Linked DNA regions of Planctopirus limnophila DSM 3776. The protein of the gene in region 1 interacts with the protein of each later gene in a pairwise test. Links are inferred from orthologs where the notes say so. Each region holds a gene or a part of one and is shown on either strand. Other genes may lie near its edges.

What was found.
Region 2: the proteins of PLIM_RS19515 (region 1) and PLIM_RS06820 interact in binary tests that used the Escherichia coli proteins (3 or more experiments, as listed by UniProt). The link is inferred for Planctopirus limnophila DSM 3776 from one-to-one orthologs.

The regions. Positions count from the first base shown.
Region 1 is NC_014148.1:4,873,712-4,889,502, reverse strand. Bases 12,694-15,614 are described here. They hold PLIM_RS19515 (cysteine desulfurase family protein), read left to right. Parts: upstream 12,694-13,538; coding sequence 13,539-14,690; downstream 14,691-15,614. Other genes in these bases: PLIM_RS19510 (RraA family protein), read right to left, coding at 14,693-15,424; PLIM_RS19520 (alpha/beta hydrolase), read left to right, coding at 12,694-13,416. Outside these bases: ald (alanine dehydrogenase), read right to left, coding at 1-798; PLIM_RS19560 (type III PLP-dependent enzyme), read right to left, coding at 1,024-2,202; PLIM_RS19555 (hypothetical protein), read right to left, coding at 2,634-2,960; PLIM_RS24620 (thioredoxin domain-containing protein), read right to left, coding at 3,356-5,662; pepT (peptidase T), read left to right, coding at 6,030-7,298; PLIM_RS19540 (UxaA family hydrolase), read left to right, coding at 7,410-8,936; PLIM_RS19535 (hypothetical protein), read right to left, coding at 9,121-10,125; PLIM_RS19530 (hypothetical protein), read right to left, coding at 10,122-11,135; PLIM_RS19525 (3-keto-disaccharide hydrolase), read right to left, coding at 11,321-12,094; more of PLIM_RS19520, read left to right, coding at 12,514-12,693; PLIM_RS19505 (hypothetical protein), read left to right, coding at 15,764-15,791. UniProt on the Escherichia coli protein: Master enzyme that delivers sulfur to a number of partners involved in Fe-S cluster assembly, tRNA modification or cofactor biosynthesis. Catalyzes the removal of elemental sulfur from cysteine to produce alanine.
Region 2 is NC_014148.1:1,680,396-1,695,951, reverse strand. The notes cover bases 6,879-9,564. They hold PLIM_RS06820 (iron-sulfur cluster assembly scaffold protein), read right to left. Parts: upstream 8,593-9,564; coding sequence 8,164-8,592; downstream 6,879-8,163. Other genes in these bases: PLIM_RS06815 (2-phosphosulfolactate phosphatase), read right to left, coding at 8,791-9,537; PLIM_RS06825 (aminotransferase class V-fold PLP-dependent enzyme), read right to left, coding at 6,879-8,070. Outside these bases: PLIM_RS22580 (ImuA family protein), read left to right, coding at 1-277; PLIM_RS06845 (Y-family DNA polymerase), read left to right, coding at 192-1,727; PLIM_RS06840 (error-prone DNA polymerase), read left to right, coding at 1,730-4,810; PLIM_RS06835 (5-(carboxyamino)imidazole ribonucleotide synthase), read right to left, coding at 4,847-6,010; purE (5-(carboxyamino)imidazole ribonucleotide mutase), read right to left, coding at 6,007-6,504; more of PLIM_RS06825, read right to left, coding at 6,751-6,878; glsA (glutaminase A), read right to left, coding at 9,609-10,604; PLIM_RS06805 (MinD/ParA family ATP-binding protein), read right to left, coding at 10,790-11,569; PLIM_RS22575 (FHA domain-containing protein), read right to left, coding at 11,651-12,157; glmM (phosphoglucosamine mutase), read right to left, coding at 12,402-13,754; PLIM_RS06790 (hypothetical protein), read right to left, coding at 13,794-15,263. UniProt on the Escherichia coli protein: A scaffold on which IscS assembles Fe-S clusters. Exists as 2 interconverting forms, a structured (S) and disordered (D) form. The D-state is the preferred substrate for IscS.

The DNA.
Region 1 (15,791 bases):
GTCGATAATCACTGCTCCATGCTTCATGTACTTCAGGTCTTCGCGAGAGACCAGATTGGGTGCTCGGGCACCTTCCACCAGCACAGCTCCAATCACCAGATCGGCGAGCTTGAGCTGCTGCCGGATATTATGTCGGTCACTGAAGAGCGTATTCACATTGGGAGGCATGATGTCTTCAAGATAGCGCAGCCGATCCACGTTGATGTCGAGAATCACCACGTCGGCCTGAAAGCCTGCAGCAATTCGAGCCGCATTCTTCCCGACCACACCACCACCCAGAATGGCAATATGAGCTGGTGCCACACCCGGCACTCCCGCCAGTAAAATCCCGCGGCCCAGTTGTGGCCGTTCGAGATACTTGGCTCCCTCCTGAATACTCATACGGCCAGCGATTTCACTCATGGGAGTCAACAGCGGTAAATCGCCCTGCGGCCCACGCAAAGTTTCATAGGCTATCGCCGTCACTCCACTCTCGATCACATTTCGAGTGAGCGTCTCACTGGCGGCAAAGTGAAAGTAAGTGAAGATCGCCTGGCCAGATCGCATCAGAGGGAACTCAGCCGCCTGTGGCTCTTTGACTTTGACGATCAGATCCGCCTGATCCCAGACTTCTTTCGCACTTGCCACAATCTGGGCGCCAGCCTCGGCATACTCTTCGTCTGAAATCCCACTGCCGACTCCCGCTCCCGCTTCAACCAGCACGGTGTGTCCAACACGCTTCAATTCCTCGACACCTACGGGGAGCATGGCCACGCGATACTCATCAACCTTCACTTCTTTCGGAACACCCACCCGCATGATCGCCCTTCCGCTCTAGCTCAATTCTGAAATGAACGCCTTGTCATTCCACTATATCGGTCATTGCCATTGTGGGCGATGTCAACAGATGCCGAGAGGGCGAGATTCATAGGATCTCGACCTCGACCTCGACCTCAATGACCAACAAAAAACCGTTCATGGCGTATCCACCACGAACGGTTCAAAAATCAGCCATCGTCAATCAACGACATGAGTGACCTGGAATTACTCCACGCCGATGGCCTTCACAAGATCGAGACCATTGAATGTCGAGCCACTGGCGTTGGTGTATGAGCCCATCGAAGGGACGAGAATCAGCTCGCCGATTTCCAGGTTCGGCAATTCCTGATCACGGCTGACCACATCTGTGGAATCGCATGTCGGGCCAGCGACCACACAGGGGAAGCAGGGACGATCCAGATGATTTTCGGCCATCAGGTTGAAATCGGTGTGATCGTAAACCTTGCCCGAGAATGAACCATAAAGACCATCGTCGATGATGTATTGTGTCGCTCCGTTAGGACGGACAGACTTCCCGATCACACTGGTGATCAAAGTCTGCGTATCCGCAGAGATCACACGGCCCGGCTCAGCAATCACCCGCACAGGCAGGTCGCCAAAGTGGATTTCGAGTGACTGGCGGACGATATCGCAATACGTTTCGAGGCTGATGATCGCTTCACGATAGGGAGCGGGCATCCCGCCACCAATATCGAGAATCTCGAGATCGATCCCTTCGCAGGCAGCGTCATCAAAGATCTGCCGCACTTTGGCCAGTGCACGGTCGTAGTCGCCTGGCTCCAGAGTTTGTGAACCCACATGGAACGAAATGCCACGAACATTCATGCCCAGCTCGCGTGCCTGACGGAGCAGATCAACCGCTTCGGAAGGAGCACAACCAAACTTGGCCGAGAGGTTGATCATGCTGGAAGCTGACGACATGGCGACTCGCAACAGCAGGCCGACATCAGGCGTCAGGCGATGAACTTTCTTGAGTTCTGTCGCATTGTCATAAACGAACAGACGCACGCCGGCTTCGTAGCAGGTCATGAGATTATCGACCGTCTTGCAGGGATGGGTGTGCAGCATCTGCTCGGGAGTAAAACCTGCCTGAAGAGCAGCTTTCAGTTCACCGACAGAGCAGATATCCACAGAGCCACCCAGCCTGCGCAGCGTGCGGAGAATGGTCAGGTCAGGATTACTCTTGGCAGCGTAGAACAGCTCCACACCAGGAAGACCTGCCTGAAGAATTTCATAGTTCCGAGCGACAACCGAGCGAGAGACACACATGAGAGGTGTGCCATACTCGGCGGCGAGTTCCTTCGCCTGCTCGAAAGAAACGACAGGTTCAGCAACGCGGTAGCCAACAGCGGATGCAGTACGGTCATCAAGAATTGCAGCCATGACAACGCTCCAGCAGGTAAACGGCAATCTTTTGCCGGTGGGGGATGCGAACGGGAAAAAACGGGGCGAGAAACTTCATTTCACTCCATGCGGCTGAAGACATTCGTTTGGTCTCTGCTCTGCGACCTGAGTGGCTGAGAAATCTCAGTCACTGAGAGTCGCACGACTGTCTGGAGTTCAAACCTGCCAGATCACTGAAGTTCGGGCATTGTGCTGAATTGCTTATTAGCAATTGAGTCACTGAGATTCGAAAACCAGGCAGAGGTGACAGAATCAGAAGGTGTTTGGAAGATCGCCTGTTGTTCAGCCAGTAACTGGCTGCCAGAGAAGCGTCAAACAGTAAACCTTCTGTTCAACCTAAAGAACGCCGTCCGCGAGATAGCTCACTGCAGCGACCGTTTGTTTACCCCCGCCGGCTGCGGGCAGCGGTATCATCGCTTGAGGAGGGGTGTTCGACTCAAAAGGCACAATGAACCATCCAGCCGAAGTGCATGAGTGCAGGCGGAAAGCCGAGTGCGTTTGCTGATACCTGTGGCCAGCGTCATCACCTGATCAACCAAGGCCAGCGAGCGAATGGCCGAATCATGGCGAATCGCTGAGGCCCGGCGGCGGTAGACAACACTGAGACGCCCGGAAAACATGCGGGCATTCATCGCCGAGAGCCAGCGACGCAGACCACCAATACCCAAACCCGACTCCGCAAAGCTCAGCGGAGCTGGCAAAACTGCCGGGGTGTGGATTGTCATGGTCTGTGGCATACTCGGTTTGACCCTAAGTTGAGTGTTTCGACTGCGGGATAATACGAACACAAACCGCCTTGGCCAAGATAAACCCGGACAAAATTCACCAAGTTCGGGAAAATTCGTCCGGCAGAATCGGCCAGAAGCCCTCTCCAAGGAGTCAATCTCGCCGATCCAAGCACCTGGCCTAGATGAAAACGTTGTTTTTCCCGAGAAAGATCAATCGCTCTGACCAGGAATTAGGTGTCCCGTAACATTCGCCGAATTCTCATCACGAGATTTCGACCGCCAGACGAGGGGAAAACAAGTCGATTTTCAAAAAAATACAGTGGCCAGTACACGCCTGGCCACTGCGAAATCGATTTATCTTCTGGAATTCGTCCCAACTTGGACTGCAAATGGCCGGAAAGGGACTATTTCCGTTCTGTCAGAGGCACAAGTTCTTCCCTTCGCGGCAAAACCTGTCGCTTGAAGGCGGTCGAATTGCTCGAAACCCACGGTCTCGGCCCGAGAGCTTCACGAGCAGGCTCTCTGGCAGGTTCAACGGCGGCCACTGATTTTTCAGACACCGACGAAGCTGTCTGCCGCTGGTTGTCGTCCACTCGGAGTGAAACCGGCAGACGCTGCGACTGAGAGTCAACCTCTCCCATCAGATAGGTCATGAACGTCTGGCTGGCACGATTCAGAACCACAATCCGACTGTTATCTCCCGCACCACCGCGTGGACGCACAATGCAGATGATTTCCGCATCGGGCGATTGATTCATCAATGCGGCCTCAGCAGCGGCATTCGTGCCACTGTTATTACTACCCGCAGCACCTGAAACTGCGCGATTGTTACCACCCCCAGCCATCAGGATGTCACCCATGGCTTCAGACGAACTTCCTGCATCAGCCGTGCGGGCGGCACTGGCGACAGCCGTATTCGCCCGGCCTCGACCTTCTCGTCGAACGAGAGCACCCAGCCGATGCTTTTCGAGCATGGTGCAGATGGGTTCCAAACCGGCATAAAGACCACGGCGTTCTTTCGTATCGGCAGCAATGCACACACCAGCCAATTGACCATCGGCTCGGAACAGCCCGCCACCGGAGCGACCCTGAATCGGCACTCCTGTGCATTCAATGTTTTCCGGCCCGTTGTAACGGTTGATGGCTGTCACCTTGTGACTTTCGCGTGAAGGATTGGCGCCTCCACCGCAGCCAATACTGAACATCTCTTCGCCCGGCCCGAGTCTCACATCCACAGGGGATAGCCGGGCCAAAGAAACGGCCTTTTCGGTGGGAATCATGATCAGACCCACATCCGCATCGAGATTGAAATCCATCACTTCGCCAAGGTAGGTCCGAGGACTCCCTTGAGCCTGGAAGACATCCACTTCGACAACAGGCTTGGATTTCAGATCACGGAAAATATGCCCGCAGGTGATGATCGTCGTGCGGCCAGCCTGGCTATCGACAATGGTTCCCGATCCATAGTTCGACATTCCACCCTGGCTGTCGCGAACTCGAATACGCACACTGGCCAAAGTGGGATCAACATGAGCCACTGTCATTTCGGCATCGTCTTCTGCATTGTTCCCGCGAAAGAGTTCGTTGGCGGGAGCTGCCGGTGGCTTAGGTTCTGCAGGAATAGAAGGATTGGCCGATCGGGTCAGGCCCATGCCTTCGCTAATCGAATTGAGAATTCCAGTGCGGGGAGCGGCGGGGGCATTGCGAGGGTTGGAGACAATTTCTGCTTCCAGACGCGATGATTCACCCAACACCGTGGTGGGTACGCCGTCGGCATCGAATGGTGAACTATTGGTCTTGGGCAGTGGTTTTGAACCTGGAACTGCCAGTCGCTCCTGCTGACCACGTGCGAGTTGTGAACCCTGCACGGCCTGCTCAGCCATCCGTCGCAATTGAGCTTCGTTGGTCATGCCGACAATGCGATTCACTTCTTTGCCGTCGATCACGAGGATAAATGTGGGCATGGAATCAACGCGAAACTGACGGGCGAGATTGGGTTCCTGATCCACATCCACTTTGCGAATCGCATAACCTTGTCTTTGCAGTTTCGAGACAATCGGGCTCATCTGCTGACAGGGCCCGCACCAGGAAGCGGTAAAGTCGAGTACGACAGAGTTGGCCGGTGTCCCTGCAGCTTTCAGCGTCTGATTCGAACCCCCCAGACCAGCCGGCCATGTCGTGGGACAGACAATGGCAACCACGGCGGCCACTAGCAAGGTCATCGTGAGAGCCATGGCACTCGCGAGACCTGCTGTGCGGGAAAGTTTGCCGTGAACGAAAAATCGAGAACTGCGGATTGTCGCTGGAAGCTCAGGCTCAAAAGCAGAAGCAACCGGTACTTCCGGAGTTGTCGCCTCGGCTGTTGCATCCGCTTCAGCAATGATCGAGCGATGGGACAGGGCAATCTGCAAGGCATGGGCCTGTGTCTTCGCAGGCTTAGAAACTTGATCGTGAGATCGAGAATGCAGAGATGACTTATTGGAAGATTCAACGCCCGATTCAGAGACTACGGCTGAGCGGGAAACTCTCGATGCTTCCTGAGTCAGCTTTGTCTCAGGGAGGGAGTTCACCTCCGCAGGCCGACGGGAGCTATCGGCAACAGGCACCGGTTGATCAGCCGATGGGATTTCTCCGTACCAGCCGGGAACCTGTCCTGCAAACGACTCGGTCGTGGGCGAAACATGGCGTGCAATGGTCGAATCTCGATCCATGCAAGGCCTCCTTGCCTTGTTCGACTTGTAAATCTTTCCAGAACGATTGGTAAAACTTACTAGCGTTTTTACCAATCGCATCTGGCCCGAAGTGATCGTCATCCATGACTCGCAACTTCGGCGAAGCATGCGGAAGTTATCCTCCGCAACAATTTAGCTCAAGACAAACTTCTGCAGACACCTTTTCCGAGGAGCATGTACTGAACATTCAACTCGTGGAAGCGACGGCAGAATCTGCCGAAGAACCATAACAGCAGCTCGCGTGCCAGTTGCTTCGATTGCCTTGTTCATTCGCTTTTTCTGAGAAACACAGTCACGCTAAGCCGTATCGTTTCTGCATAGTGAGCTTCGTTTGCAAAGGTTGTCCATGACTCCCGCTACTTGCCATTTTCGAGATGAACTCCTGGAACGATTCTTGCGCTATGTGCGCATCGAAACGACGGCGGACGAAACCAGCCAGACTGTTCCCAGCACCATGAGCCAGCTCGATCTCTCCCGACTGCTGTTCGCGGAATGTGAGGCCATGGGGTTGGCCGATTGTTCGATGAGTCCTCACGGGGTCGTCATGGCCACAGTCCCAGCGACCATTCCGGACGGAGCCGGGGGGAAGAAACTTCCCGCGATTGCCTGGATTGCTCATGTCGATACTTCACCTGAGTACAGTGGGAAAAACGTTCAGCCCATTGTGCATCGCCATTACGATGGCCGGGACATTCATCTGCCAGCCGACCCTCGGCAGATCCATCGCCCTTCCGAACAGCCCGAACTGGCTGCTGCCGTGGGACACACCATCATCACGACCGATGGCTCGACACTGTTGGGTGGCGATGATAAAGGGGGCGTGGCTGTCATCATGCAGGCTGCGCGAGAACTGATGCGCAGTGATCTTCCCCATGGGCCGATCCGGCTCTGCTTTACCTGCGATGAAGAAATAGGCCGCGGCACCGATCATCTCGATCTGGCGGCTCTCGACTGCATTTGCGGCTACACACTCGATGGTGGTGGGCAAGGTGTCGTCGATAACGAAACATTCTCGGCTGATCAGGCCGTGATCACTGTCAAAGGGGTCAACACCCACCCTTCTGTCGGCAAAGGAGTCATGGTCAATGCCATTCGTATTCTGAGTGAACTCATCGCGCGCCTGCCTAAACTCGCGGTTTCACCAGAAACAACCGACGGCCGCGACGGGTTTATTCATCCTTACCATCTCGAAGGGGGAGTGGCCCAAGCTTCCGCCCGGCTCATTCTGCGAGACTTCGAAACCAGCGGATTAGCAGCACAGGCCCGGATCCTGCAATCGATCGCAGAGTCGTTGAAGGTCGAATATCCGCGTGCCACGATCGAAATCGCGATCCATCCGCAGTATCGCAACATGCGCGACGGATTGGCCAAAGAACCCCGAGCTGTGCCGAAGGCTCTGGCTGCCATGAAAGCCGCCGGGATCGAACCGATATTGAGTATCATTCGTGGCGGAACGGATGGTTCTCTCCTTACGGCTAAAGGTTTGCCTTGCCCGAATCTCTCGACTGGCCAGCATAACCCGCATTCGCCACTCGAATGGGCCAGCCTCGATGAAATGGAAGTGGCTGTCAAAGTACTGATTCAGCTCGCTATCGAGTGGGGTAAGCTCGAATAAGCCGTTCGTCATCGCGTCACTGCAAAAAGTCAAGTCGCCTGGAAAAGTGAGCCTGCTGTGTTCTCAGAGCCACCTCGATTGCTGCAGTTATCGCCAGTGGATCATGTTGCGGTGGCAACACAGAATCTGCCAGCGGGTTCTGTGACGCACGAAGGCCAGGAACTTCTCATCAGGCAACCAGTGCGTGCCGGGCACAAGGTGGCCTTGCTTCCGATCGCAGCAGGAACACCCATTCTCAAGTACGGCCAGCCATTCGCCATCGCTTCACGAGATATTCTGGCAGGCGAACATGTGCATACTCACAATGTACGAGTGATGGGGCCGGAGGATTGCCAGCAATTGGCGAAGCCGAATTCAGCCAGTTCATCTCATGATCGATCAACAAGCCCGACAACCCATGTTGAAAATGAGATGACGTTTGCCGGGATTCGGCGGCCTGATGGCCGGGTGGCCACGCGAAACTATGTGGCAGTTATCGGCACAGTCAATTGTTCTTCCACTGTGGTGCGAAAAATTGTGCGTGCCATTTCACAAGATCTTCTGAACCAGTACGAAAACGTCGATGGAGTCATCCCGCTGGTGCATAGTGGTGGCTGTGCCATGGAGTTTGGCGGGACAGATCATCGGCAGCTGGCACGCATTCTGGGTGGATATGCCAGGCATCCCAACATTGGAGCCTATCTTCTGGTCGGGCTGGGCTGTGAAACAGGACAGGGATCTTTTCTGATCGAACAGGAAGGACTTGTGCAACTGCGGCGTTCCGGTGAAGTTCAGCAGTCGGCACCACCATTGCTGGTCAATATCCAGGAAGCGGGTGGAGTCCGCCGAACGATTGAACGCGCGCTGGCGGCTTTAAAAGAACTTCTTCCCGAAGCAAACAAGTGCCAGAGAGAATCGATCCCCGCCAGCGAACTGGTGATGGGTTTGAAGTGCGGTGGCAGTGATGGCTTCAGCGGCCTGACGGCGAATCCAGCACTTGGTGTCGCCAGCGATCTGCTGATTTCTCAGGGTGGGACAGCACTCCTTGCGGAGACGCCGGAAATATTTGGTGGCGAGCATCTTCTGGCATCGCGATCGATCGATTCAGAAGTCTCTCAGAAGTTACTTGATAAAGTCGCCTGGTGGCGTGCCTACGCCGCTAAGTTCGGCACCACGCTCGATGGCAACCCGTCGTTTGGGAACAAAGAGGGTGGCCTGACGACGATTGTCGAGAAATCGCTCGGAGCGATTACCAAAGGTGGTGCTTCGCCACTGGTCGATGTCCTCGATTATGCCGAGCGGGTTCGTCATCGCGGGTTGAACTTTATGGATTCACCCGGCTACGACCCTGCCAGTGTGACCGGCCTGATTGCCAGTGGTGCCCATGTCGTTTGCTTCACCACAGGCCGGGGAAGTTGCTTTGGCTCCAAGCCCGCTCCTACTCTCAAAATTTCCACCAACACCTCGTTATTCGAGCGACTTTCGGAAGAGATGGATTTTGATGCAGGTCGCGTCCTTTCCGGAGCTTCGATCTCACAGACAGGCCAAAATCTGCTACGGAAGGTTCTCAAAGTCGCCAGTGGTGAAAAGACCTGCAGCGAGCAGCAAGGCTTCGGAGACGATGAATTCTTCCCCTGGACTCCCGGGCCGGTACTGTAACGACCTCATACCATCACAACTTAGCGTGATCGCGAGCCAAGGGTGGCCACGCCATCCGCATGTGGCTTTTGAACCCTCGCCCGCGTCTGCGTGGGAGATGGCAGGGTGAGGGTCTTCTGCATTTCTCTTTGTTGAGTGATGCAAAAATTTTGCTTCTACGTAACTTGCACCGGTGAGCGGATTACTACAACAGCCAGTCGAACTGCAGCCAGTCTTTGAACAGGAATTCGAGCCGCATGGTCAAGAGTGTAATTCGGCCCATGACGGTATAGGCGAATGATGCACCGAAGGTGATCATCAGCACAAAGACTCCCATTCTCGACAGCCTGCCAAACGCCCCGCGATGCTCAATTGAAAAGATGAAGTAGCTGAGACTGCTGATCACGCAGGCAATAATCGACGTATTTCGCAGCGAGAGCAGCCAGTCGATTTTGAGTGGTGCACCGGCTTCAGCACTGTTCGGGACCATCACGACCAGTGGCAGGATGGTGCTTCGAATCTGCTCGACAAAATCTGATTCGATAATCAAGACCAGCCTCAGCCCTGCCATCGTTCCCACAATGAGAGCTAACGGCCACCTTGCCAGCCAGCTGAATGAAGGGATCAGTCGGGCCAGCAGCATGGCTCCGAGAAGTAATGGAAACAGTGCGGAGAGATCAGGAGCGGTATACCCGAAAATCCGCCACGAGCCTGGAGGAATCTGCAAACCAGGGAGCACTGTCGCCTGAGCCAGATCCGGAAGCAACTTCGCGAAGACCAGCGGCACCAGACTTGACCAGAAGGCGACCACAAACCAGTAGCCGGCAGAGACACCCACCATCAGCGACTCGGCCAGTTTGTAAAACATGTTGTCGCGAAAGAGCGATGAAAAGACAGCCAGCGTAATTGCTGCCGCCAGCCAGACTCCTAACGTTCGTTGCCACGAGATAAAACCTTTGGCCTTCTCTTCGTCCGTGGCATTAGGTTTCAACTCGATATAATCCGGAATCAGAGTGTTGTTTTTGGCCTTAATCGTTTGGGCTTGAACGTAGACTGTTCCGTAAAGACCTTGCTTATAAACGCCCCAGCCCACCAGAAAACAAAGGCCAATAACCATCAACGAGATTTGAAACTTCCACCAGAAATCCCGCGGAGGACTGCCCGCGACTCCTAGATCTGTGGAAGATGCCATATCGGCTGACTGATTCATGCCGGCCCTCCTTGAGCAGGAGTGACATCGGCTCGATGAGAATTTGCACCCACACCATAAACATTGAGCGGGAAGCAGCGCGAGAGGACGTACAGAATATTGCCAGTCACAATCAGGCAAATCATCAACAGATGGGCCCACAGTTGTGGCCCCATACGCTGTAAACCTTCGTTGAGTTTGGGCTCTGCAAACCTGGGATACTTTTCAGAAAGAGCGGCTTCGTATTCAGCGGCTCCTTTAATCGCAGCGAGAATCCCCAGCACGCGATCCGGAATGTAAGGGTACAACTGCGGGCCTTGCACTCCAGTGCAACCAACCGCCATCGGTGTGCGTGTGGTCGTGGTGGCATATTGCACCCATTCCTTGGCCCCCGGATAACCTGCCGAAACATTCAGCAGCAGATCAAAGTCCTTTAGCTTATGGATCCCTTCCATCATCGGAATGTTTTCCAGACTGGTTCCTCGGGCATCCGTGGGAAAAAGGGCGCGAAGATTGTCTGCCACCTTCTTGATGGCGACCACCTCGCCGGCCTGATAGCCCAGAAACATCCAGTCTTTGCCATATTCGAGATTCTTCTCGGCGAACTCATCATTCAGGACTTCATTGGTGTTCTCATTGATCAGCGGGGATGCGGCTGGCCAAAGCGTCATCAGATAAATCTTGTGCCCCCGGCTGGCGAGATGACGGAGGAACGAAACCGCCATCGGATTCAGTTCGGCTGCAGAGGCCGGGTCGTAATCCATCGAAACCAGCACGCGTGAGCCCGGCTTCAACTCTTCAATATGATTGAACACCGCTTTGACGTTCGCAGTCGGCTTTTCCGGGAATGTTGCCTTAGTGAGGACAGGAATACCCACGGCCAGCAGCATCAACAGAAAAATCCAGCGGCGATCAATATTCGCTGCCCCCAGCTTGGCGAGCAGATGACCCCAATGCAGGGGCTGTCGAGACGACGACGATTGATCATCGTCTGCCTTCGAAGTTGTTGGCCCTGAGGGTGTGGAGGACATACCGTTCTCTTTGTCGGACATCTCGCCCGGAGGCTTGAAAGCGCTCCCTCACGGGCGAGTCATATCATGTTCAGTACGCTAATCGGTTGCTCGCGTGGCCGCTACTGCCATCCGTGCAAAATCAGCCACACACCAGTCAGTTCTGATCTGTAACGGTCTGTACTCTGTTGGCTGGTCGTAAGTCGTTAAGGCCGCTCGGCTGCAATCTCGGGAATCTCACGAATCCAGATGTTGCGGAACCGGACAGGATTGCCATGAAACTGTAATTGGAAAGGAGCCTCCGGTGGATGGGCCTTGTACTTGGGGGGAGAATCCCAGGCGGTCATGCCGAGAATTTCCGTGTGGTTCTGAATCAAGACACCATTGTGAAGAACGGTCACATACCCGGGTTTAAGCAGAGCCCCTTCAGCACTGAATCGGGGCGCATTGAAAATGATGTCGTAACTTTGCCACTCGCCGGGTTTGCGGGAGGCATTGACCAGAGGTGGCTTGGTCTTATAGAGCGAACCGGCCTGACCATCGAAGTAAGTCGGATTTTCGAACGAGTCGAGAATCTGAATCTCGTACTGACCCATCAGATAGACACCGCTGTTGCCTCGCCCCTGGCCTTTGCCTTCGACCTTTTCGGGAGTGGCCCATTCAATGTGGAGCTGGCAGTCACCAAAACTCTCTTTCGATGAAATCCCCCCACCCTTAGCAATGGCATAGCCATTTTCAATGACCCACTTCTCGCCACCCTGAAACTGATCAAGACTTTTGCCATCAAACAACACCAGGGCATCGCAGGGGGGATCGCCGGGATTTGTGCCAGGTGTCACGACAACAGGCTCAGCCCAGCGAATCCCGCTCACCCATTCGCCAGAACTCACGATTCCCGCACCGGCGACCAGCACGGCACAACTGATCATGGCAACTCTGACAAAACGGGGTCGATTCGTGCCCCAGCAAGACAACTTCATGATGACCATCCCTCTCAGAAAACCAACAATGACTCTGATCACGGCAGCATCTCACTATGGCCCATTTGAGGCCTGACCTCAAGAATTGAGTGTGAAAAGTCTTCTGGACGAATCTGCGAGATCTATTGAGCGAGGTTCGTTGTGGCAGGTATCTGAACCAGACAGGGGATCAGTCGCGAAAGCAGGGGCTTGCTCGTCGTGTGGAGGAGATGTCAAAATCGAGGCCATCGCGGGCAATCCCTGATACGTTTTCTATGACCTGACAGCGTTCGATGTGATGTATGCAATGTGCCATGCTTGCGGCTCTGGGCAGGCATGCCTTCGCAGGTCACAACGTGCTGTTGTTTACTGGATAACTTACGAGGTTGATCAGATCGCTACTTCCCGTGGAAATTCACATTTCATTGCAGGACAAACAGATGCCAACAGGGCTCGGACGGAATTGCGATTCGGTTGATCTGCTGCACCCCCTCCATGCGTTGACGACTCTTTGCCTGGTGCTGACAGGCGTGATTGTCTCCAGCGGTGTTGCTGCGGCACAGACTGGGCCAGAGACACCCGCAGCCCGAAATGTGGCCTATGTCGAAAATGGCCATCAGAGGCAACGACTGCACGTCTACCTGCCAGCGACCGGAAAGAACTGGCCACTCGTGATCTGGATTCATGGTGGCGGCTGGGAAAGTGGAAATCATGACTATTCACCAGCGCGTTTTCTCGTGAATGAAGGGTTTGCAGTAGCGAGTATTGGCTACCGGCTTTCGACGGATGCTCCCTTTCCGGCACAGATTCAGGACTGCAAGGCTGCCATTCGCTGGTTGAAAAAGCAGGCCCCCAGGTTCGGCTACAATCCCGAGCGTGTCGGTGTCTGGGGTCAATCCGCCGGCGGTCACCTCGCCAGTCTGGTAGGAACCACCGGGGCCGATTCGATCTTTGATGTGGGTGCAAATCTTGAAAGTAAAAGTAACGTGCAAGTAGTGATTGATTTCTGCGGGCCGACCGATCTTTCGCTCTATGGTCAATCGAAGGCCGATGACACTCTGGGAAGGCTGATCGGCGGACCGATTCAGAACAATGCTGCCAAAGTGAAGGCCGCCAATCCGCTGAGTTATATCCAAAAAGATCAGCTTCCCGCTTTTCTGATTGTGCATGGCGATCGCGACAACATCGTTCCCATCAAACATAGTGAGCTTCTGGTGAACGCACTCAAAGCCAATGGTGGCGATGTGACCTATCATATTGCCAAGGGAAAGCAGCACGATGTCCGGGAAAATGACACGCCCCAGAGAGTGACTGCCTTTTTCAAAGCGAACCTGCAGAAGTGATCTCTTTCGACAATGTTTAATCTCGCCAGATTCTTGAGACCTTGTTCTCTCAAAACCTGGGCTAGAACGAGGTGGCGACGAATAGCTTCGACAAGCGAGTTGGCAATGGTAATGATCAAGGCATGATTTATCTCGACCATAATGCCACGACGAAACCACTCCCTGAGGTGGTTGAAGTGGTTTCGAACTGTCAGCAGGAAGCCTGGGCCAATCCGGGTTCGCGCCATGCCATGGGCCGACGTGCCAGACGAGTTCTGGATGACAGTCGGGAATCGATTTCGAGCCTGCTCGGCGCCGCTCCTGAGGAATTGATCTTCACATCAGGAGGAACGGAATCAATCAATCTGGCGCTGCGAGGTCTCGTGGGAACCCGGCCCGGCGTCATTGTGATGGGCTCGGGAGAACATCCTGCCACCGTAGAAACCTGCCGCTGGCTGGCCATGGTGCAAGGTCACAAGCTGCTCGAAATTCCTGTCAATTCTCAAGGTGAGTTGAGAACACCCGACCAGTGCGAGATTCCCTGGGATGATGTCCGACTGGTGACGATTCTCTGGGGGCATAATGAAACTGGTGTGATTCAACCGATTGATCCATGGAGCCATGCCTGCCGCGATCGAAACATTCCATTGCATCTAGATGCCGTGCAGATGATTGGCAAAATGCCACTGGAAGAGGTGTCGTTTCGAAAGACCGGTGCGACCGCCATCAGTTTTGCCAGTCATAAGTTTCATGGCCCGCGCGGAATTGGGGGTTTGCTCCTTTCGCCAGCAGCGCGGTTAACACCACTGCTCACGGGCGGGCACCAGGAACGAGATCGCCGGGCGGGGACAGAGTTCACACCACTGGTTGCGGGAATGGCGAAAGCCCTGGAATTGTTTGCCCGGGAAGGAAGTTCCGCATATCAGCGCATGATCGAGTTGAGGAAACTGCTGGAGGATCATCTTCTCGATAGTTCTGCCCCGGCTCATGTGTTTGGAATCGAGGCTTCAAGCCGCCTGCCCAATACCATTCAAGTTGCCTTCGAAAATGTGCCAGCAGAGGCTTTGCTGGTGAATCTCGATCTGGCTGGTATCGCCTGTTCGGCTGGCAGCACCTGTGCCAGTGGTTCGATGGAGCCTTCCCCCATCCTGCTGGCCATGGGGGTGCAGCCAGAGCTTGCCAAGTGCTCGATTCGATTGAGCCTCGGGCGATTCACCACGCGCGAGGAAATCATGAGTGCGGTTTCCATCATTGCCCGCACTGTGCAGCGCTTACGGGATCAGGCTGCTCAATAGACTTAATGAGTTTTAAGCAATCGTGACCTGACCTCAGCAATATGAGCCGCACAGGCTTTGCGAGCATCGTTAAAGCCTGCGACTGTTCGAGATGGATCTTTGAGGTAACCGAGGACAATGGCTTCGGCTTTCGCAAGTTCACGGCAGACATCGGGAACTTCGCTCGCGATTTCCGGCGGTATGGTACTCACTCCATTGCGGTCGCCATGAAGCAGATCGCCGGGATAGATGGTGATGCCACCCACTGTGACAGGGACGTTGATCGCGAGGATATGGCAATACCCATGGGCAGCGATGGAGCCACTGGTAAAAGCGGGAAACTTGAGGGGAGCGACCTGATCGAGGTCGCGACCGGCACCAGAGGTGATGATGCCTTTGGCACCAAAACTTTGATAGGTCGTACACATCACTTCGCCGAATGTGGCCGAAGCGACGGGCTCATCCAGATCCTGAAAAACGATCACGGGCGGGCCGGGAATACTGGCCATGGCTTCAACTTGTGCACCCATGCTGCCGTAAGCATCTCCGCCACGGGGTGGCTTCTGGCTGCGGAAGGTGCTGGTGAGAGCAAAGCCGACCATCGGTGGAAGATCCGGAAAGCAGGCCCGGATGGACGAATTCATGTAGCCTTCATTACGAGGCCGGAGATCCCAAAGCTCGACCGCATTGCAGATCGTGGGAGTATCGAAGAGTGCCAGTTCCGTGAGGGTTTGCGGCGAGATGACTACGGACATGAAAGATCCCGGAAGAAAATGTTCAAGATCATCGGCAATCACAATTGAGATCACTCAAGGGAGTGACAACCGGTTCTCAGATGCTCTGCTCAAGTTGTATCGCATACTTGCGCGTCGATTGCATTATCGCCGTACGCTTGAAAAATTGCGAACACGCATTTCCGAAACCTGTCCACCAGCCTGGCTAGTCACATCATTACAATCGAAAAGGCGAAAAGAGTACTACGTCTCGCGATCGAAGCATCCGTGCCCATTCTTGTTGCGGTGGTTGATTTGTGTCTACGAGATGATTGATACCATGACAGTTTTGCCAGTCACCGCTTATGAGCCAACGGAGGAATGATGAAAGAAATCAAAATCAGTCCGG
Region 2 (15,556 bases), 3.2 Mb from region 1 along the record:
AGGGATCGGCTTTCTCGTGAGATCCGCGAAAGCCGTGCATCAACCTTCATGGGCAGAAGTCCGGTTCAAGGTTTATCCACGCCCTTCTCTGCGTGGCTCACCCGGCTTTCAAGTGGAAGTTATTTCCCATCACGGGAAACCCCATCACTCCATGGCGGACATCATGATCGACAGCTGGAAGGGAACGCTTTATGAGAACAGGCACTCAGCGAATCCTCTGCCTCTGGTTCCCCGAATGGACGCTCCAGCGACTTATCGTCGCTCGACCGGAACTTGACCGATGTCTCCTCCTGCTGACCGAGCGGATGCAACGGGGAGAGTTCGTTCGCTATGGCAACCGACTGGCACAGAAACGTGGCGTGCGGGTAGGAATGCCGGTCTCGGAAGCCCGGACGTTTTTCCAACCTCGCGACCGCATCATTATGGAAGCGGTCCAGTCTCCACAGGATCGACAAGCATTAATTGAACTCGCTCTGCGTTGTGAGCGGTTCAGCTTTCGTATTGGACTGGAAGATACCGACCGCCCCGAAAGCATTCTGATGGATGTGACCGGGGTCGCCCAATTCTTTTCCGGTGAGCAGGCACTCGCCGAGGAATTAGACCGAGCACTCTCAAACAAGCGTTATCACAGTCGGATCGCCATCAGCGAGACCATCGGCTCAGCTTGGGCAGCAGCTCATTTTCTGGCAGGTTCGCATCAGCCAGTCGTTATCCCTGCAGGAGAACTCCACCGGCTGGAACCGCTGCCTGTGATGGGGCTGCGGTTAGACGACTCCACGCTGGCCAAACTGCAGCGGCTGGGCATCCAGACCATTCGTCAGGTGCTGGATTTGGATCGTGCTTCGCTGACACGCCGCTTCGGAGCAGAAATTGTCACTCGCCTTGATCAACTCAAAGGACGACGCCCGGAGTCGATCACCCCTTGCCATCCGCTGCCAACGTATCGGGTCGAGCGAAATCTCGAAGAGGGCATTTCTCACCCGGAAGCCATTGAACATCTCTGGTCTCTGCTGCTGCGACAACTGCTGGACTTGCTCACCCCGAAATGCCTCGGCACTCGCCATCTGGAATGCCGGTTGATCATGGAAGACCGTACCTCACAATCGTTGAGCCTTCGTCTCTGCGAAGCAACCAGCGATCAGCAGCACATCACCGATCTGCTGCGGTTCCAACAGGAAAAACTGCGGCTTCCATCTCCGGTTATCACTCTGATCATGGAAGCGCTGGACGTATCCCCTCTCGAAGCTGCCCAACAGGAGTTGTTCGATGGAGGCACACGAGGTCATGCACGGCAATTCTCGATGCTGGTAAATCGTCTCAGCAGCCGTCTGGGGGCAGAAGCTGTCCTCGTCCCCTGCTTGCTTCCCGATCCTGTTCCCGAACGAGCGGTGCAAATGCATCAGGTATCCGATGTAAACTCTGCGGAGTCCACCACGTTCCCCGCACGATTTCATGGGGTTGATCGTCCCACGGCCTTATTTCCTGAGCCAAGACCTGTTGAGGTCATCGCTATGTTGCCAGACGGGCCTCCCGCTGTGCTGTTCTGGCAGGGAATACGGTTCGACATTTCCTATTCGACGGAACCGGAGCGAATCGAATCCGGCTGGTGGGATGGTGAATACGTCTGCCGGGACTACTACCGTGTCGAAACAGCTTCAGGCCAATGGCTGTGGGTCTTCCGACGCCTTCAGGATCATTGCTGGTTCTGGCATGGGGAGTTCTTTTAACCATGTCTTACGCCGAACTGCATTGCCTGACCAACTTCTCGTTTCTGGAAGCAGCGTCTCATCCCGACGAGATGGTTGCCCGTGCTGCCGAACTGGGCTATTCCGCACTGGCAGTCACTGACATCAACTCGCTCGCGGGCGTGGTACGAGCCAACACCGCCACCAAGGATCATCCACCACTCAAGCTGATCGTCGGGTCCGAAATCCGCCCTGTCGATGCCTCGCCGATCGTGGTGTGGGTCAAGGATCGTCGAGGTTACGCCAACCTGTGTCGGCTCATCACGACCGGTCGACGACGGGCACCGAAGGGAGAGTGTCACCTCACTTTAGACGACATCGCTCAGCACGCTGCCGGGCTATTGGCAGGAGTGGTTCCGCCTTTGCACTGTGAAGAGTTTTCCATCAACGACGCTTACCTTTATCGAGACATCTTCGGTGAAGCATTTCTACTGGCCGAACTGCATCGAGGTCCGCACGACCACTACCGACGTGGCTGGCTGCAAGACCTGTCTCGACAAACGAACCTCCCGCTTGTGGCAGCGGGAAACGTGCTGTTTCACGTCCCTGACCGCAAACCGCTGCATGATGTTCTGACAGCGATCCGGCTTGGCACGACGGTTGCCCAAGTCGGAGAAGCCCTTCAGACCAACGCCCAGCGTCATCTGCGTCCACTGGATTCACTCAAGGCGATCTATGGCGACATACCAGGGGCGTTGGAACGGACGTTGATGATTGCCGAACAGTGTACGTTCTCGCTCGATGAACTCCGCTACGAGTACCCTGAAGAACTCGCTCCACCCGGCTTCTCACCGATTCAATACCTGCAACATCTGACGTGGCAGGGAGCCGAACAGAGATATCCGCACGGGTTGCCGGAGAAGATCCGACATCTTTTGGAACACGAACTGAACCTGATTGAAGAACTCCGCTATGAGCCGTACTTCCTTACGGTTTGGGATATCGTGCGTTTTGCCCGATCCCGTGACATTCTCTGCCAGGGACGCGGATCGGCAGCGAACTCGGCGGTTTGTTATTGCCTGGGAATTACTGCCGTTGATCCTGAACGGATCGATGTGCTCTTCGAGCGGTTCATCAGCCGGGAACGGGACGAAGCTCCCGACATCGATGTCGATTTCGAGCACGAACGCCGGGAAGAGGTCTTGCAGTACCTCTACAATAAGTACGGAAGGGAACGAGCGGGGATCGCCGCCGTCACAATCACTTACCGCCCCCGTTCGGCGATTCGGGATGTGGGCAAGGCCTTAGGGTTCTCGCTCGATCTGGTGGATCGACTGGCCAAGAACGCAGACCACTACCGGGCTTCTGACGATTTCCGTCTGCGATGTCAGGAAGCGGGACTCGACATCCGGTCAATCACCGGTCGGCAGTTCGTGCATCTTGTCGGAGAGCTTCTCGGATTTCCACGGCATCTCTCACAGCACGTCGGTGGGATGGTCATCACGCGAGGTCCGTTGCATGAACTTGTTCCCATCGAGAATGCGGCGATGGATGGACGCACGGTCGTGCAATGGAATAAGGACGATCTTGACGATCTTGGCATCCTCAAAGTCGATTGTCTGGCACTAGGGATGTTGACCGCTATTCGCAAGTGCTTCGCTCTGGTCGAATCGACGACCGGCAAGACCCTCACGCTGGCGAGTATTCCCGAAGGAGATGAACGTGTCTATGACATGATCTGCCGTGCCGACACGATGGGAGTGTTTCAGATTGAGAGCCGGGCCCAGATGTCAATGCTCCCCAGGCTCAAGCCGCGCTGTTACTACGATCTCGTGATCGAGGTCGCTATCGTGCGTCCGGGTCCCATTCAAGGTGACATGGTTCACCCGTACCTGCGACGACGTTTCGGTGAAGAAGAGGAAACGTATCCCAATGAAGCTATCCGGCGAGTGCTGAAGAAGACGCTTGGCGTCCCGCTCTTCCAGGAGCAGTGTATGCAACTGGCGATTGTGGCGGCGGGATTTACTCCGGGGGAAGCCGATCAATTGCGTCGAGCAATGGGAGCATGGAGACGCCCCGGCGTCATCGACCAGTTCCGTCAAAAGCTGCTCGATGGCATGAAGCAGCATGGACTGGAAGGGGAGTTCGCCGAACGGGTCTTTCAGCAGATACGTGGTTTCGGGGAGTACGGCTTTCCAGAAAGCCATGCAGCCAGCTTCGCCTTACTGGTCTACGTCTCGGCATGGCTCAAGTACCACTTCCCCGCTCAATTCACGGCGGCGGTCATCAACAGTCAACCCATGGGGTTCTACGCTCCATCTCAACTGGTGCAGGATGTTCGCAAACATCAGATCGAGGTTCGGCCTGTGGACGTGAACCGTAGCGAGTGGGATTGCACGCTCGAACAAGAGAGTCTTCGTCTTGGTTTTTGTCTCATCAAAGGATTACAGGAATCTGCCGCTTTGACCGTCGTGGAAAGCCGACGTGATGGCTCCTTCACGTCGATGCATGATTTCGTTCGTCGCACATCACTCCCTCAAGCCCAGGTTGAACGACTGGCGGAAGCGGACGCTCTGGCCAGCCTGAATCAGACTCGCCGGGTAGCGGTCTGGAATGCGTTGTCGGTCTCGAAAAAGCCTCGGCAAAGAACGCTCTTCGACGATCTCGAACCGGAGGAGGAACCAGAGGCGACCTTACCGACGATGGCCCCCGAAGAAGAAGTTCATGCCGACTACCGGATGACGGGGCTCTCTTTGCGGTCTCATCCTCTGGCGTTCCACCGAGAACGGCTTGAAACGCTGGGAATCATTCCGGCAGAACGTCTCGCTCAAGTTCCTGATGACACGCTCGTAAAAGTCGCTGGGATCGTACTGATGCGGCAGCGTCCCAGCACTGCCAAGGGAATCACCTTCGTGACAATTGAGGATGAGACCGGCACGGCCAATCTCGTTGTTCACATTCAGACATGGGAACGCTTTCGAAAGATCACCCGCCATTCTCAAGCCTGGATTGTCCACGGACACGTCGAATGCAAGGAGACCGTGATTCACGTCATCGTCCGCCGGATCGAGGATCTTTCGACTCGACTTTCCTCACTTCCACTAAAGTCACGGGACTTCAGGTGAAGCCCAGTTGATGCCGGTTCGATGAACAAGGATTGATCAATCTTTTGTCATCAGATTCTGCCGGGCTGTGATGACAGCTTGCCGAGCTTCGGCAACGGAAGTACCTACAGTCGTGAGATGGCCCATTTTGCGGCCCATTCGAGCTGCTTCTTTGCCGTAAAGATGCAGCTTGATGGTGTGGTTAGCCAGAGCTTTTTCCCAGCGAGGGGTTCCCTTGGCCTCGACCCAGACATCACCCAGCAGATTCGCCATGGCACACGGGCCGTGCGATGCACTCGACCCCAGAGGGAGACCACAAATGGCCCGCACCTGTTGTTCAAACTGGCACGTCACATGCCCGTCGATGGTTAAATGACCCGAGTTATGCGGCCTGGGTGCCACCTCATTAATTAACACATCACCCGTCTTGGTGATGAAAAATTCAATACAAAGAATTCCAACGACATCCAGAGCCAGAGTCGCCTGCACGGCCACCTCAATCGCGGCCTTTTCGATCTTTTCCGAGAGAGCCGAAGGGAAAGTGGTGATATCCAGGATGTGATGATGGTGCTCGTTTCGTAGCGGGCCATAAATGGCCATTTCACCATTGAGTCCTCGGGCGACGATGACAGAGGCTTCACATTGGTAATCGATAAACGCTTCGAGAATCCCTTCGTCAGTCTTCAGCGATTCCCAGGCTTTGGGCAAATCGGATTGCTGTCGCAGAATCACCTGCCCTTTACCATCGTAACCCCATGATGCAGTCTTCAGAACCGCTGGTAGCCCCAGTTCAACAGCCGCTTGTTCCAGATCCACTAAAGAACGAACTGCTCGAAAAGGCGTGACTGGCAACCCGCGTGAGGCAAAGAACGATTTCTCCCTCAGGCGATGCTGGGTGGTGTGCAGGACATGGCCACCGGGTCTGACTGGACAGATCTGGTCAATGGCAGCCGTCGTAGCCGATGGAACATTTTCAAACTCAAACGTGACCACCGAAACACCACGCGCGAACGCAGCGACCGCGTCGAGATCTTCGTAAGCTCCTTGAATTTCCAGATCAGCCACCTGGCCAGTCGGCGTGTCATCATCGGGAGAGTAGACATGCACTCGATAACCCAGCCGACGAGCAGCGATGGCAAACATTCGTCCGAGTTGCCCGCTGCCGAGGACTCCCAGGATAGAGCCCGGCTGAATGATTGTCGTCGTCGGCGATGCACTCATGGAAGCGTCTCAGAGAGGACTTTCGTCCGCTGTTCGTGATGGAATTGATGCAGGCGTTCTGCCAGCGAAGAATCGTAAATGGCCAGTATGCGGATTGCCAATAAGGCGGCATTGCGTGCGCCCGCTTCGCCAATCGCCAATGTTCCAACAGGGATGCCACCCGGCATCTGCACGATGGAAAGCAGTGAGTCGAGCCCCTGCAGCGACTTGCTCTGAACAGGAACTCCCAGCACTGGCAATATGGTTTGGCTGGCCACCATCCCGGGTAAATGGGCTGCACCTCCAGCTCCGGCAATGATGACCTTGATGCCACGTTCCTCGGCTGACCTGGCATATTCGCACATCCACTCCGGAGTACGATGGGCAGAGACAATCTTCGATTCGAACAGTACACCAAAACTCATGAGCACTTCTGTCGCCACCCGCATGGTTTCCCAATCGGAGCGGCTCCCCATGATCACGCCAACCAGTGGAACTGAAGGAGGTGTCTGCATAGCTTCCTCTCTTAATGCGTGGCGTCGTCTGCTGGCCCATCATTATCTGGAACTCATCATTCACGGTGATGACCTGATCTTCCGCAGGAAGATTGCTCAACCCGTTACGCCGTCAACCGTTTCAAATCGTAACGGCGACAATCGGTCTGTCCAATCGAACTCCCTGGGCGATTCGAGGAAATTGACCAATCTGCTGGACAATTTCTCTTCACGGTATGAGTTCAGGGGCTGAAGAATGCGCCATGATCAAAGGGATCGATTGGCACGACGGTGAGGTCGTCGTTGGAAGAATTCAATCGCCTTTTCGATGGCAGAAGCGAGTTTTTCCACTTCATCTGGCGTGTTATAGAAAGCGAAACTGGCCCGTGCTGTCGCAGCCACACCAAAGAGTTCATGCAAAGGCATCGTGCAATGATGATTTGCCCTAATTGCTACACCTTGCTTATCCAAACGGTCGGCCAGATCATGGGCATGAATATAATCATGCGACATGCTGATAATGGCGCCCTTACTAGACAACTGCGGCCCGAAAATCGTAATACCTTTAATATTACTTATTCTTGCATGCGCTAGCTCAAGTAGCGAATGCTCGTATCTGGCAATCGACTCCATACCGATGGATTCCAGATAGTCAATTGCTGCGCCCATCCCTGCACATTCGACAAAGGCCGCGGTCCCCGCTTCGAGACGTGCCGGAAGATCGGCCCATGTTGAACCCCACTTTGTGACCTCACGGATCATGTGCCCGCCACCAAAGACCGGTTGAATCTCTTCAAGGGCCTCAGACTTCCCGTACAGAATGCCAAGACCTGTGGGCCCGAGAAGTTTGTGGCCTGAGAACGCTAGAAAATCGATGTTTCCAGCTTGCACATTGGTCAGGCCATGGGCAGCACTTTGAGCGGCATCGACAAAGATACGTGCGCCAACGGCGTGAGCGGCATCAGCCAATTGAGTAACTGGATGGATTGTGCCAGTGACATTCGACATCCCCGCCACGGCGACAAGCCGTGTTCGGCTGTTGATATACTCATCCAGCCGAGACAAATCGAGCTGCCAATCTGCTGTGAGAGGGAGAAACCTCAGAGTGGCTCCAGAAGCTTGTGCTGCCATTTGCCAGGGAACAAAGTTCGCGTGGTGCTCCATCTCATTGAGCAGAATCTCATCACCGGGCCGTAGATGCTTCGCTGCCCATCCGTGCGCAACCAGGTTGACAGACATCGTCGTCCCGGAGGTAAAAATCACCTGCTCGGCTGTTGAAGCACCGATGAATCGAGCAATCTTTTCGCGTGCCGACTCCATTTCGGTCGTCATGCGATCGCCCAGGGCGTGAATGCCCCGATGAACATTCGAGTTGTATTTCTCATAGGCTTCAACAAGCTTGTCAACCACGACCTTTGGTTTCTGAGATGTGGCTGCCGAGTCAAGATAGACCAGCGGAAGATTGTCATGCACTAGTTCACTGAGAATCGGAAAATCTTGGCGGATCTGTCTGATTCGTTCCATACTCAGGTCGTTTGTCGTCTGCACATCTAGGGGGAACTCATTAAAAGTCGGAGAGGCCGACATAATCGATTACCTGATTTCTATCGCAAAGGAAACGCTGGCCAAATCAGGCCGACGTCTGGTTCAGACTATTTAAGACTTAACGAACTCTATTGGTTAGCGAGGATGGATCGTTACCGGATGAATCGGCAGACCACTTTTATGTTCATCCTGTGCGTAAACGAGAGTTTTGAGAACCCTGAAGGCCAGCAGTCCACACTTCTGGCGACTGGCAGTCAGAGGAACCTTCAGCAGGTCCAGCATGTCCTGACCTTGCATGTCCCGCAGCTCTTCGAGCGTTTTCCCCTCGATGTGCTCACATAGAATTGACGCACCCGCCTGACTGATGGCACAGCCGCGTCCCTGAAACCACGCCTCTTCGATGGTCGATCCATCGAGCTTCAATTCCAGCTTGATTTGATCACCACAAAGTGGGTTTTTATCGGCATGGGCGCAACTGGGGCACTCAAGTTTCCCACAATGATAGGGAGACTCAAAATGATCGAGAATATAGTCGTCGTACAACTCATCCAGTCGATCCGCCACAGTTCACCTCTTAGATATTCCCCACAAATGTCTTTTTCACATTGTAGAATGCGAAAAAGTGGCGTCTAGGGTTCATCGGCACTTTCTCCTGGATTCAGAACCAGGAATTCAAGATTTTTCAGTTAACAGCCCCTGGGCGAAACATCAAATCCATGATCCTGACGATCGGCGGGCTCTGCAAAACCTTGACCAAAAGACCTAAATCGTTATGATTCCAGTTGTTGCATCAAAACTCGGCACACTCTTGAACAGATCGAATGTGGCTGCCCGGTCGATTTGCAAATCAAACCCCAGCCGGACGCAATTACGGCCACCAAAACTGGATCTCATCGCTCTACGAAAAGTGGCGGAATCTTTCGTGCGATTGCGATAGGAATCCAGCACAAGTTGAAGCTGGTCATCGGTACGGTCGAACAGCTCCTGCTGGTCTTTCTCCAAAAGCTTCCACGCAATTCCACCGGCACACAAGGCATCTTCGAGAGTCACTTTCCCCCGAGTTCCGGCACAGACAAGATGCACCGGCCCGGTGGTCGCATAGACCTTGTCGACCACGGCGGACAAATTCACAAAGGCTCCGATTAATATCTGTCTGGCAGCTTTCGCACGCTCAAGCGCGGCTGTGCCATTAGTAGTTGTGAAGACAATCTGCTTACCAGCCACAACATCGCGGGTATAGGCCAGGGGGTTGTTATCGAGGTCAAAACCAGGGATCAGCAGTCCATCTCGTTCTCCGCCCAGCAGAACCTGTTCGGGGGTCAATCTGGAAGCCACTACGCGAGCCTGCTCGACGTCAGCGACTGGGATCACACCCTGCGCACCATTCTCTAAAGCATGAATGATCGTCGTCGAGGCACGTAAGATGTCGAGAATGACTACGACACCCCCTTGAACCTGCTCAGGATCAAACAACTGAGGCACGAGATGGACAAAAAGTGGTCGAGTCATGCAGGAAGTTTAGGCAACTGATCCAACTTTTTCATCAACAGGCGATAACCTTCCTGAAGAAACTCAGACTCTTACCGCTTTTTGAATGAGAAGAGTTCTAGAATTTTTGAAGCCGCCGCTGATGACTCAAAGGCATGGAGAGAAAACTTTTGCGAAAGCTCCTGACAGGCTTTCACACCACGCACGCTGTTCCCCTTGATATCCAGCAATGGTGAATACAGCCCGATGCCCAGCACTCCAGGAACCACAGCGACGATCCCACCCGCCACACCGCTCTTGGCAGGAATCCCTACGCGAAAGGCCCACTCCCCTGCATAATCATACATTCCACACGACATCATGATACTCAGCAGATATTTCACATTTTCGCTCTCAATGGCCCTGATCTTTGTTAATGGATTAAGTCCGCCATTGGCCAGTGTGGCCCCCATCACTGAGAGATCATGCGCATTCACGAGAATCGAGCATTGCTGAAAGTAAAGTTCAAGTGCCTCCTCGAACTTCTCACTCATCATGTCAAAGTTTCGCATCAGATGGGCCATCGCCCGATTTCGATGACCTGTCATTCTCTCAGACATAAAGACTGTGTTATCAACAAAGACTTCACGCCCGCAATACCGACTGAACATCTCCAACATGCGTTTAACGCGCTCCGGGTAATCTTTCCCTTTGACGAGATCAGCCGTAGCAATTGCACCCGAATTAACCATCGGATTATATGGCCGATTCGACACCTCATCGAGCACAATGGAGTTAAAGGCTTCGCCGGTTGGTTCTACGCCCACTTTCGATAAGACATGATCGAGGCCGTGATCTCCAATGGCCAAACCAAACATGAAAGGTTTCGAGACAGATTGAATTGTAAATGACGTTTTGTAGTCGCCATACTCGACGACCTGCCCATCCGTCGTACAGAGTGCGATTCCAAAGGAATCGGGGCTGGCTGTCGCCAACTCTGGTATATAGTCCGCAATTCTTCCTTCATAGTTAGCCACGAGCCTTGTATGAAGATCCTTTAAAACATCGCGAATCGGTGCTGCGGCAGATTTCATCCGCCCCAGCAGCATGTCGATTTCCTGTGAAGAGTCACCAGACACAGTTCAACCTCTTTCATCCACTTGTGTCACATGAGCCAGCAGAACTGCGATATCAATCAATACGATGACTCAACAGTGTGAGTTCACAATGATAGAATTTGATTCCACTTGTTGAATTGTCCCCACAACGATCACAGTATTCCGATGGGTTTAATTTATTTCTGCGATTTAATGATCCGCTCAGCAAGCGTTTTCAAACCTTGAGTAAATGGGTGATTAGGATACTGATTGGTAAACAGACCACAGCTTCCCAGACGCGACATTTCGTTATTCAGTGGCAGCATGACAGCCACCTCGGCCTGATAGCCATTCTCCACCTGCTCGATAATCAGATTCTCATCGACACCTTCAGGAACTTTATTCACAACGACGAGCAGTTCAGGGATATCCAGACGCCGAGCGAGCTCAACAGTCACTGCTGTTCCTTGAAAATCCTGATTATCAGGCCGAAGGATAAGTACCAGCACATCCGAGATAGCAATCGACAATAAGGTCTCTTCATTCACACCCGGGTGGGTATCAATGAGCAGGTAGTCCAGATCAAGAGTTGAAATCAGTTCCTGTAATCCGTCATTTAATTTGGCGACGTCGTAACCTTCTCTCAAGATGCGGGCAATCTCACCACTGTTGAGGCTCGACGGAATGATATAAAGCCTTGGCCGAAGCGCGCCGGGAACGACATTTCCAATACATTGCTCGGTGATATCGTAGGCAGCATCATGAATACTACAGCGTCCCCAGAGATAGTCATTCAGAGCGTATTTGGCCTTCTTCTGGTCGAACTGAAAGACGACGTGAATTCCCGGCGATTGAATATCCGTATCAATCACACCCACCCGATACCCTGCTTTGGCAATCAACGTGGCCAGGTTCGCTGTGGTGTTCGATTTGCCAGTGCCTCCGCGGAAGGAATGTGTCGAAATAATCTTTGCCAATCTGAATTACCTCCGCCTGCGGCGACTTCTAAATCGTGTTCATCATTGACTGCTCAAGCCTGTTGTTGACCTACTGAGCTTTCATGAACTGCCGGAGGATGCCTGCTTGCCTTGTCGGCGGGCTCGCAGTTCCTTGGCCTTTTCGTTCAATTTCTGAAAATAATCTGTGGATGCCACATTCTCGGCTTCACCTTTCACCGCCTCACGATCAAAAGAGAGCACGATAATCGACTCGGGATCAAAGCTGAGTGTGGCTTGAGCGGTCACTTCCTGCGCCTGATCAAAGCGGAATTGCGGGCCATTAGCACCCAGCCGAAATGTCATCCCGGGTTCGAGACGAATCTCAGTGATGCTTTTGCCATTCACCAGGATGCCGTTACGACCTCTGGAAAAGAGCTGCCAGACACTCCCGGCACGAACAAGCTCCGCATGCGTGCGGGAGACATAAGGATCAGACAATGAAACGTCCTGCTGCGGATCACGCCCGATGGTGATGCGAGGCGATTCAAACGACCAGGTTTGCAAAGTTCGACCGTCACCGGGATCAACCAGATGGATCTTTACAGCAATTTCATTGACCAAAGACACAAAACATCCCAACTCATAAGTCTACTGTTGCACGGCCCTCTGGCAACCAGAGACACATCTGCCAAATAATTTTGCAATGCGTATGCCAACATGTCGATTTATTGATCGCAATCGGCGAAAATACTGGGAAGGATGATTCCTGATAAACTCCACAACAACACATTTGCCCACAGAAAACGCATAACTGCCCACTATTCGCGCAACGCTCTTCGAGTGGCGAAACCGTTGACATCAAGGAACCGTCTTAACCATTGACGATTTGTGCCACGACAGACTTGGCCCGATCGACTAACTGTTGAGCATCGGCAGCCTGGGGAGCTTCAGCAATCATCCGGATGATGGGCTCGGTATTGCTGGCACGCACCTGCACCCAGCGATCGGGCCAATCGAGCCTCAAGCCGTCGCCCTCAACAATCGATGCGTCGGAAAAGATTTCCTTAAGACGGTCACATGCTGGTTGCACAGATTCGCGACCGCAGGTGATCTTGTCTTTCACAATCGTGTAACTGGGAAGGGTGCTGACCCACTCGGAAAGCCGGCACTTTTTCAGCGCCAGCGCATGAAGCACGTAAGCCATACTGACCAGGCTATCGCGAACATAGCCTACCTTCGGCTCGATTACACCGCCGTTCCCTTCGCCTCCAATCAGCGCGTGGACTTCGATCATGCGAGCAACCACATTCGCTTCGCCCACAGCCGATCGAATGAACTCGCAGCCATACCGGGCCGCAATATCGGCTGTCGTCCTGCTGGTCGAACCATTGACCACCACCGCCCCTTTGGCTCGGGATAGGACATGATCGACACATAGGGCCAGAGTCAACTCTTCACCGATGTAATGGCCTGTTTCATCGACAATCGCCAGTCGATCGGCATCAGGATCCTGAGCAAACCCGACATCCGCATGATGTGCTCGAACAGCATCCATGAGTGATGTGAGATTTTCCCGCAATGGTTCAGCCGGATGTTCAAACCGGCCATCAGCCACTCCTCCTAATACGACGACTTCGCAGCCGAGCGTTCTCAGCCACTCGGGTGAGAGGATCGAGCCCGAACCGTGAGTGCAATCGAGCACCACTTTGAACTTCCGGGCTTGAACCACGGGCAGATCAATCAGTGCATTCACCCTGCTCAAGTGAAACATGGCGGCTGAAGGATCTTCGACGACAGACCCCACTGTTTCCCACGACCGATAAGTCGGGCCCTGCTTTTCAAGAATCTCCAGAAGTTCCTTTCCTTGAGTGGCATTGAGTACGGAACCACGCGCCGAAAAGGGCTTCAATCCATTCCATTCAATCGGATTATGACTGGCGGTGATCTGTAAGCCACCAGCGGCCCCCAGTTGCTGAACAGCGACTCCACAAGTGGGAGTAGTCGCAATTCCCAGATCCGTGACTCGGCAACCGGCAGCCGTCAACCCGGCAATGGCCGCATGCCGCAGCATTTCGCCTGTGGTTCGACCATCTCGGGAAAGCACCACATGCCCACCTTTGAGCCATGTTCCCAAAGCCGCAGCAAAGCGAACAACATACTCGGGATCAAGCCCATCACCTACGACTCCACGCAGGCCCGAAATACTGAGAATCCGTTCTCCCATAATGCTCACTCCCTTTGCTGTGATTGATCTTCGATGTCGTTAAGTGGATTTGCTTGAGTCTGCTACTGTGACAGCTGGTTCTGTGGATGCTTGATGAATTTTACGGAGACATTCCCGCTGCAGCAGGATGATCCATGGCCAGATCATGAAGACCAGAGGGATTAAGTATCCCAGGACGGCGCCAGTTTCTCCAAAATAACTGCCCCACATCCAGATCAATAGTCCCGAAACCGGATGGGAAACAAAACTGACTTTGAGGAACGGATCGTACATGTGGCAGCGCACGAATAACGTGGCCGAAGCACATTGATGATGCACGAACAGTGCCATCGCCAGGAGTGATGCTGGCAAAAGTGGTGGCAATCTTGGTTCGAGCTTCTGTGCCAGCCAGCCGATCGTCCAGGGACGCACAATCTCGGGTGGATCGGCCACAACAGGTACCAGCCAGATCGCCAGCAGAAACAACAGCATCATGGCGGCAAGAAAGAGATTGGACTGCCGGAATGAGCGAGAATATAGCTCTCGGAAAGCAAAAAAGTTTTTCTGGGTAGCAAGAGTCGTGAGTACGGGAATTCTCGTCTGTAACCAGGCTGCTGCTGCCGAATTCATCGAACTGAGGACCGAATGAACCAGTCCCAATCTTCCCGCTGCAGCTGGCCCCGTATAGGCAAACACCACCGGAATGAGCGGTGCTGTGGACAAGGTGACCAGTAACCCCTGCAAGCCAGCTCTCAGTTGCAAAGGCCAGGCAGCACTCCACCAGTTGTACCGCGTTGTAATCTTCTGCCGGAGGATCATGAGCAGGAAGGCGCGCTGAATAAAAGCGAGATAACCGAACTCAAAGACGACGCGGGTCATCGCGACGGCAGCAGCACACCATAGTCCCAGCTGAAACCACAACGTCAACCACATGCTGGTTGTACCGGCAACTGCCATCAGAAACCGCATGCGTTGAATTGGCAGGACTTCTCCAGCACCTTCCAGATACGTCAGAGGAATGGCCTGTACCTGAGAGCAACCAGCACAGAAAACCACAGCCAGCCAGGGGTAGAACCAGTTGATCGAATAGGAATCGGCTTCCAGTGAAAAAAAATAGATTCCCAGACCTGACACCATGACCAGAAAGAGACTGGCTTGCACCAGACTCCACCACAAGCCTTGATACAGCAGACTGGCAGCTCTCGATTTTTCTTCGTCGGCACCATTCCATTCCCAGTTGCCATTTACGGAGCTTCGGGAAGGGCGACAATTCGCAAAGCTATGGCTGGAAAGATTGAGAAAAACGATCGTCAATCCCAGTTCAAACATGTTCTGGAGATTGAGCAAACTGCTGAATGTAAAGAAGTATCCCTGTTCGTCCTCGGTCAGTTGCGAAGCCACCAGCAATACAGTGACAGGGCCCGTCACCAGTTGCCATAACCTGGAAGCGACAGCAAAAGCCACAGCCCGGCTCACACCCCACTGACGGGCGAGCTTTACCCACAGGCCTGCACTCGACTCCTGCGACATCCTGCCCCATCCTTCGATGTCACCACTTTGCTGATTCCAATGAAAGCGTCGTAATCGAAATCAGGGATCGGTGTAAAGCTCAGGGGGAGAGTTTAAGGGTCAAGACTTCAACTTCATACGGATTCCAGACTTAAACAGCGTCTTGTGTGCCATGCCTGCGGCTCCGAGCAAGCAAGATCAATGACCGTCAACTCACGGTTGATGCCTGGGATGTGTCTCAGAAGTTGCAAGCAATTGAGACATCCCTCAGAAAGGAAAAACCTCACACATTCCGACCAGTTCAGTCGAGTTGT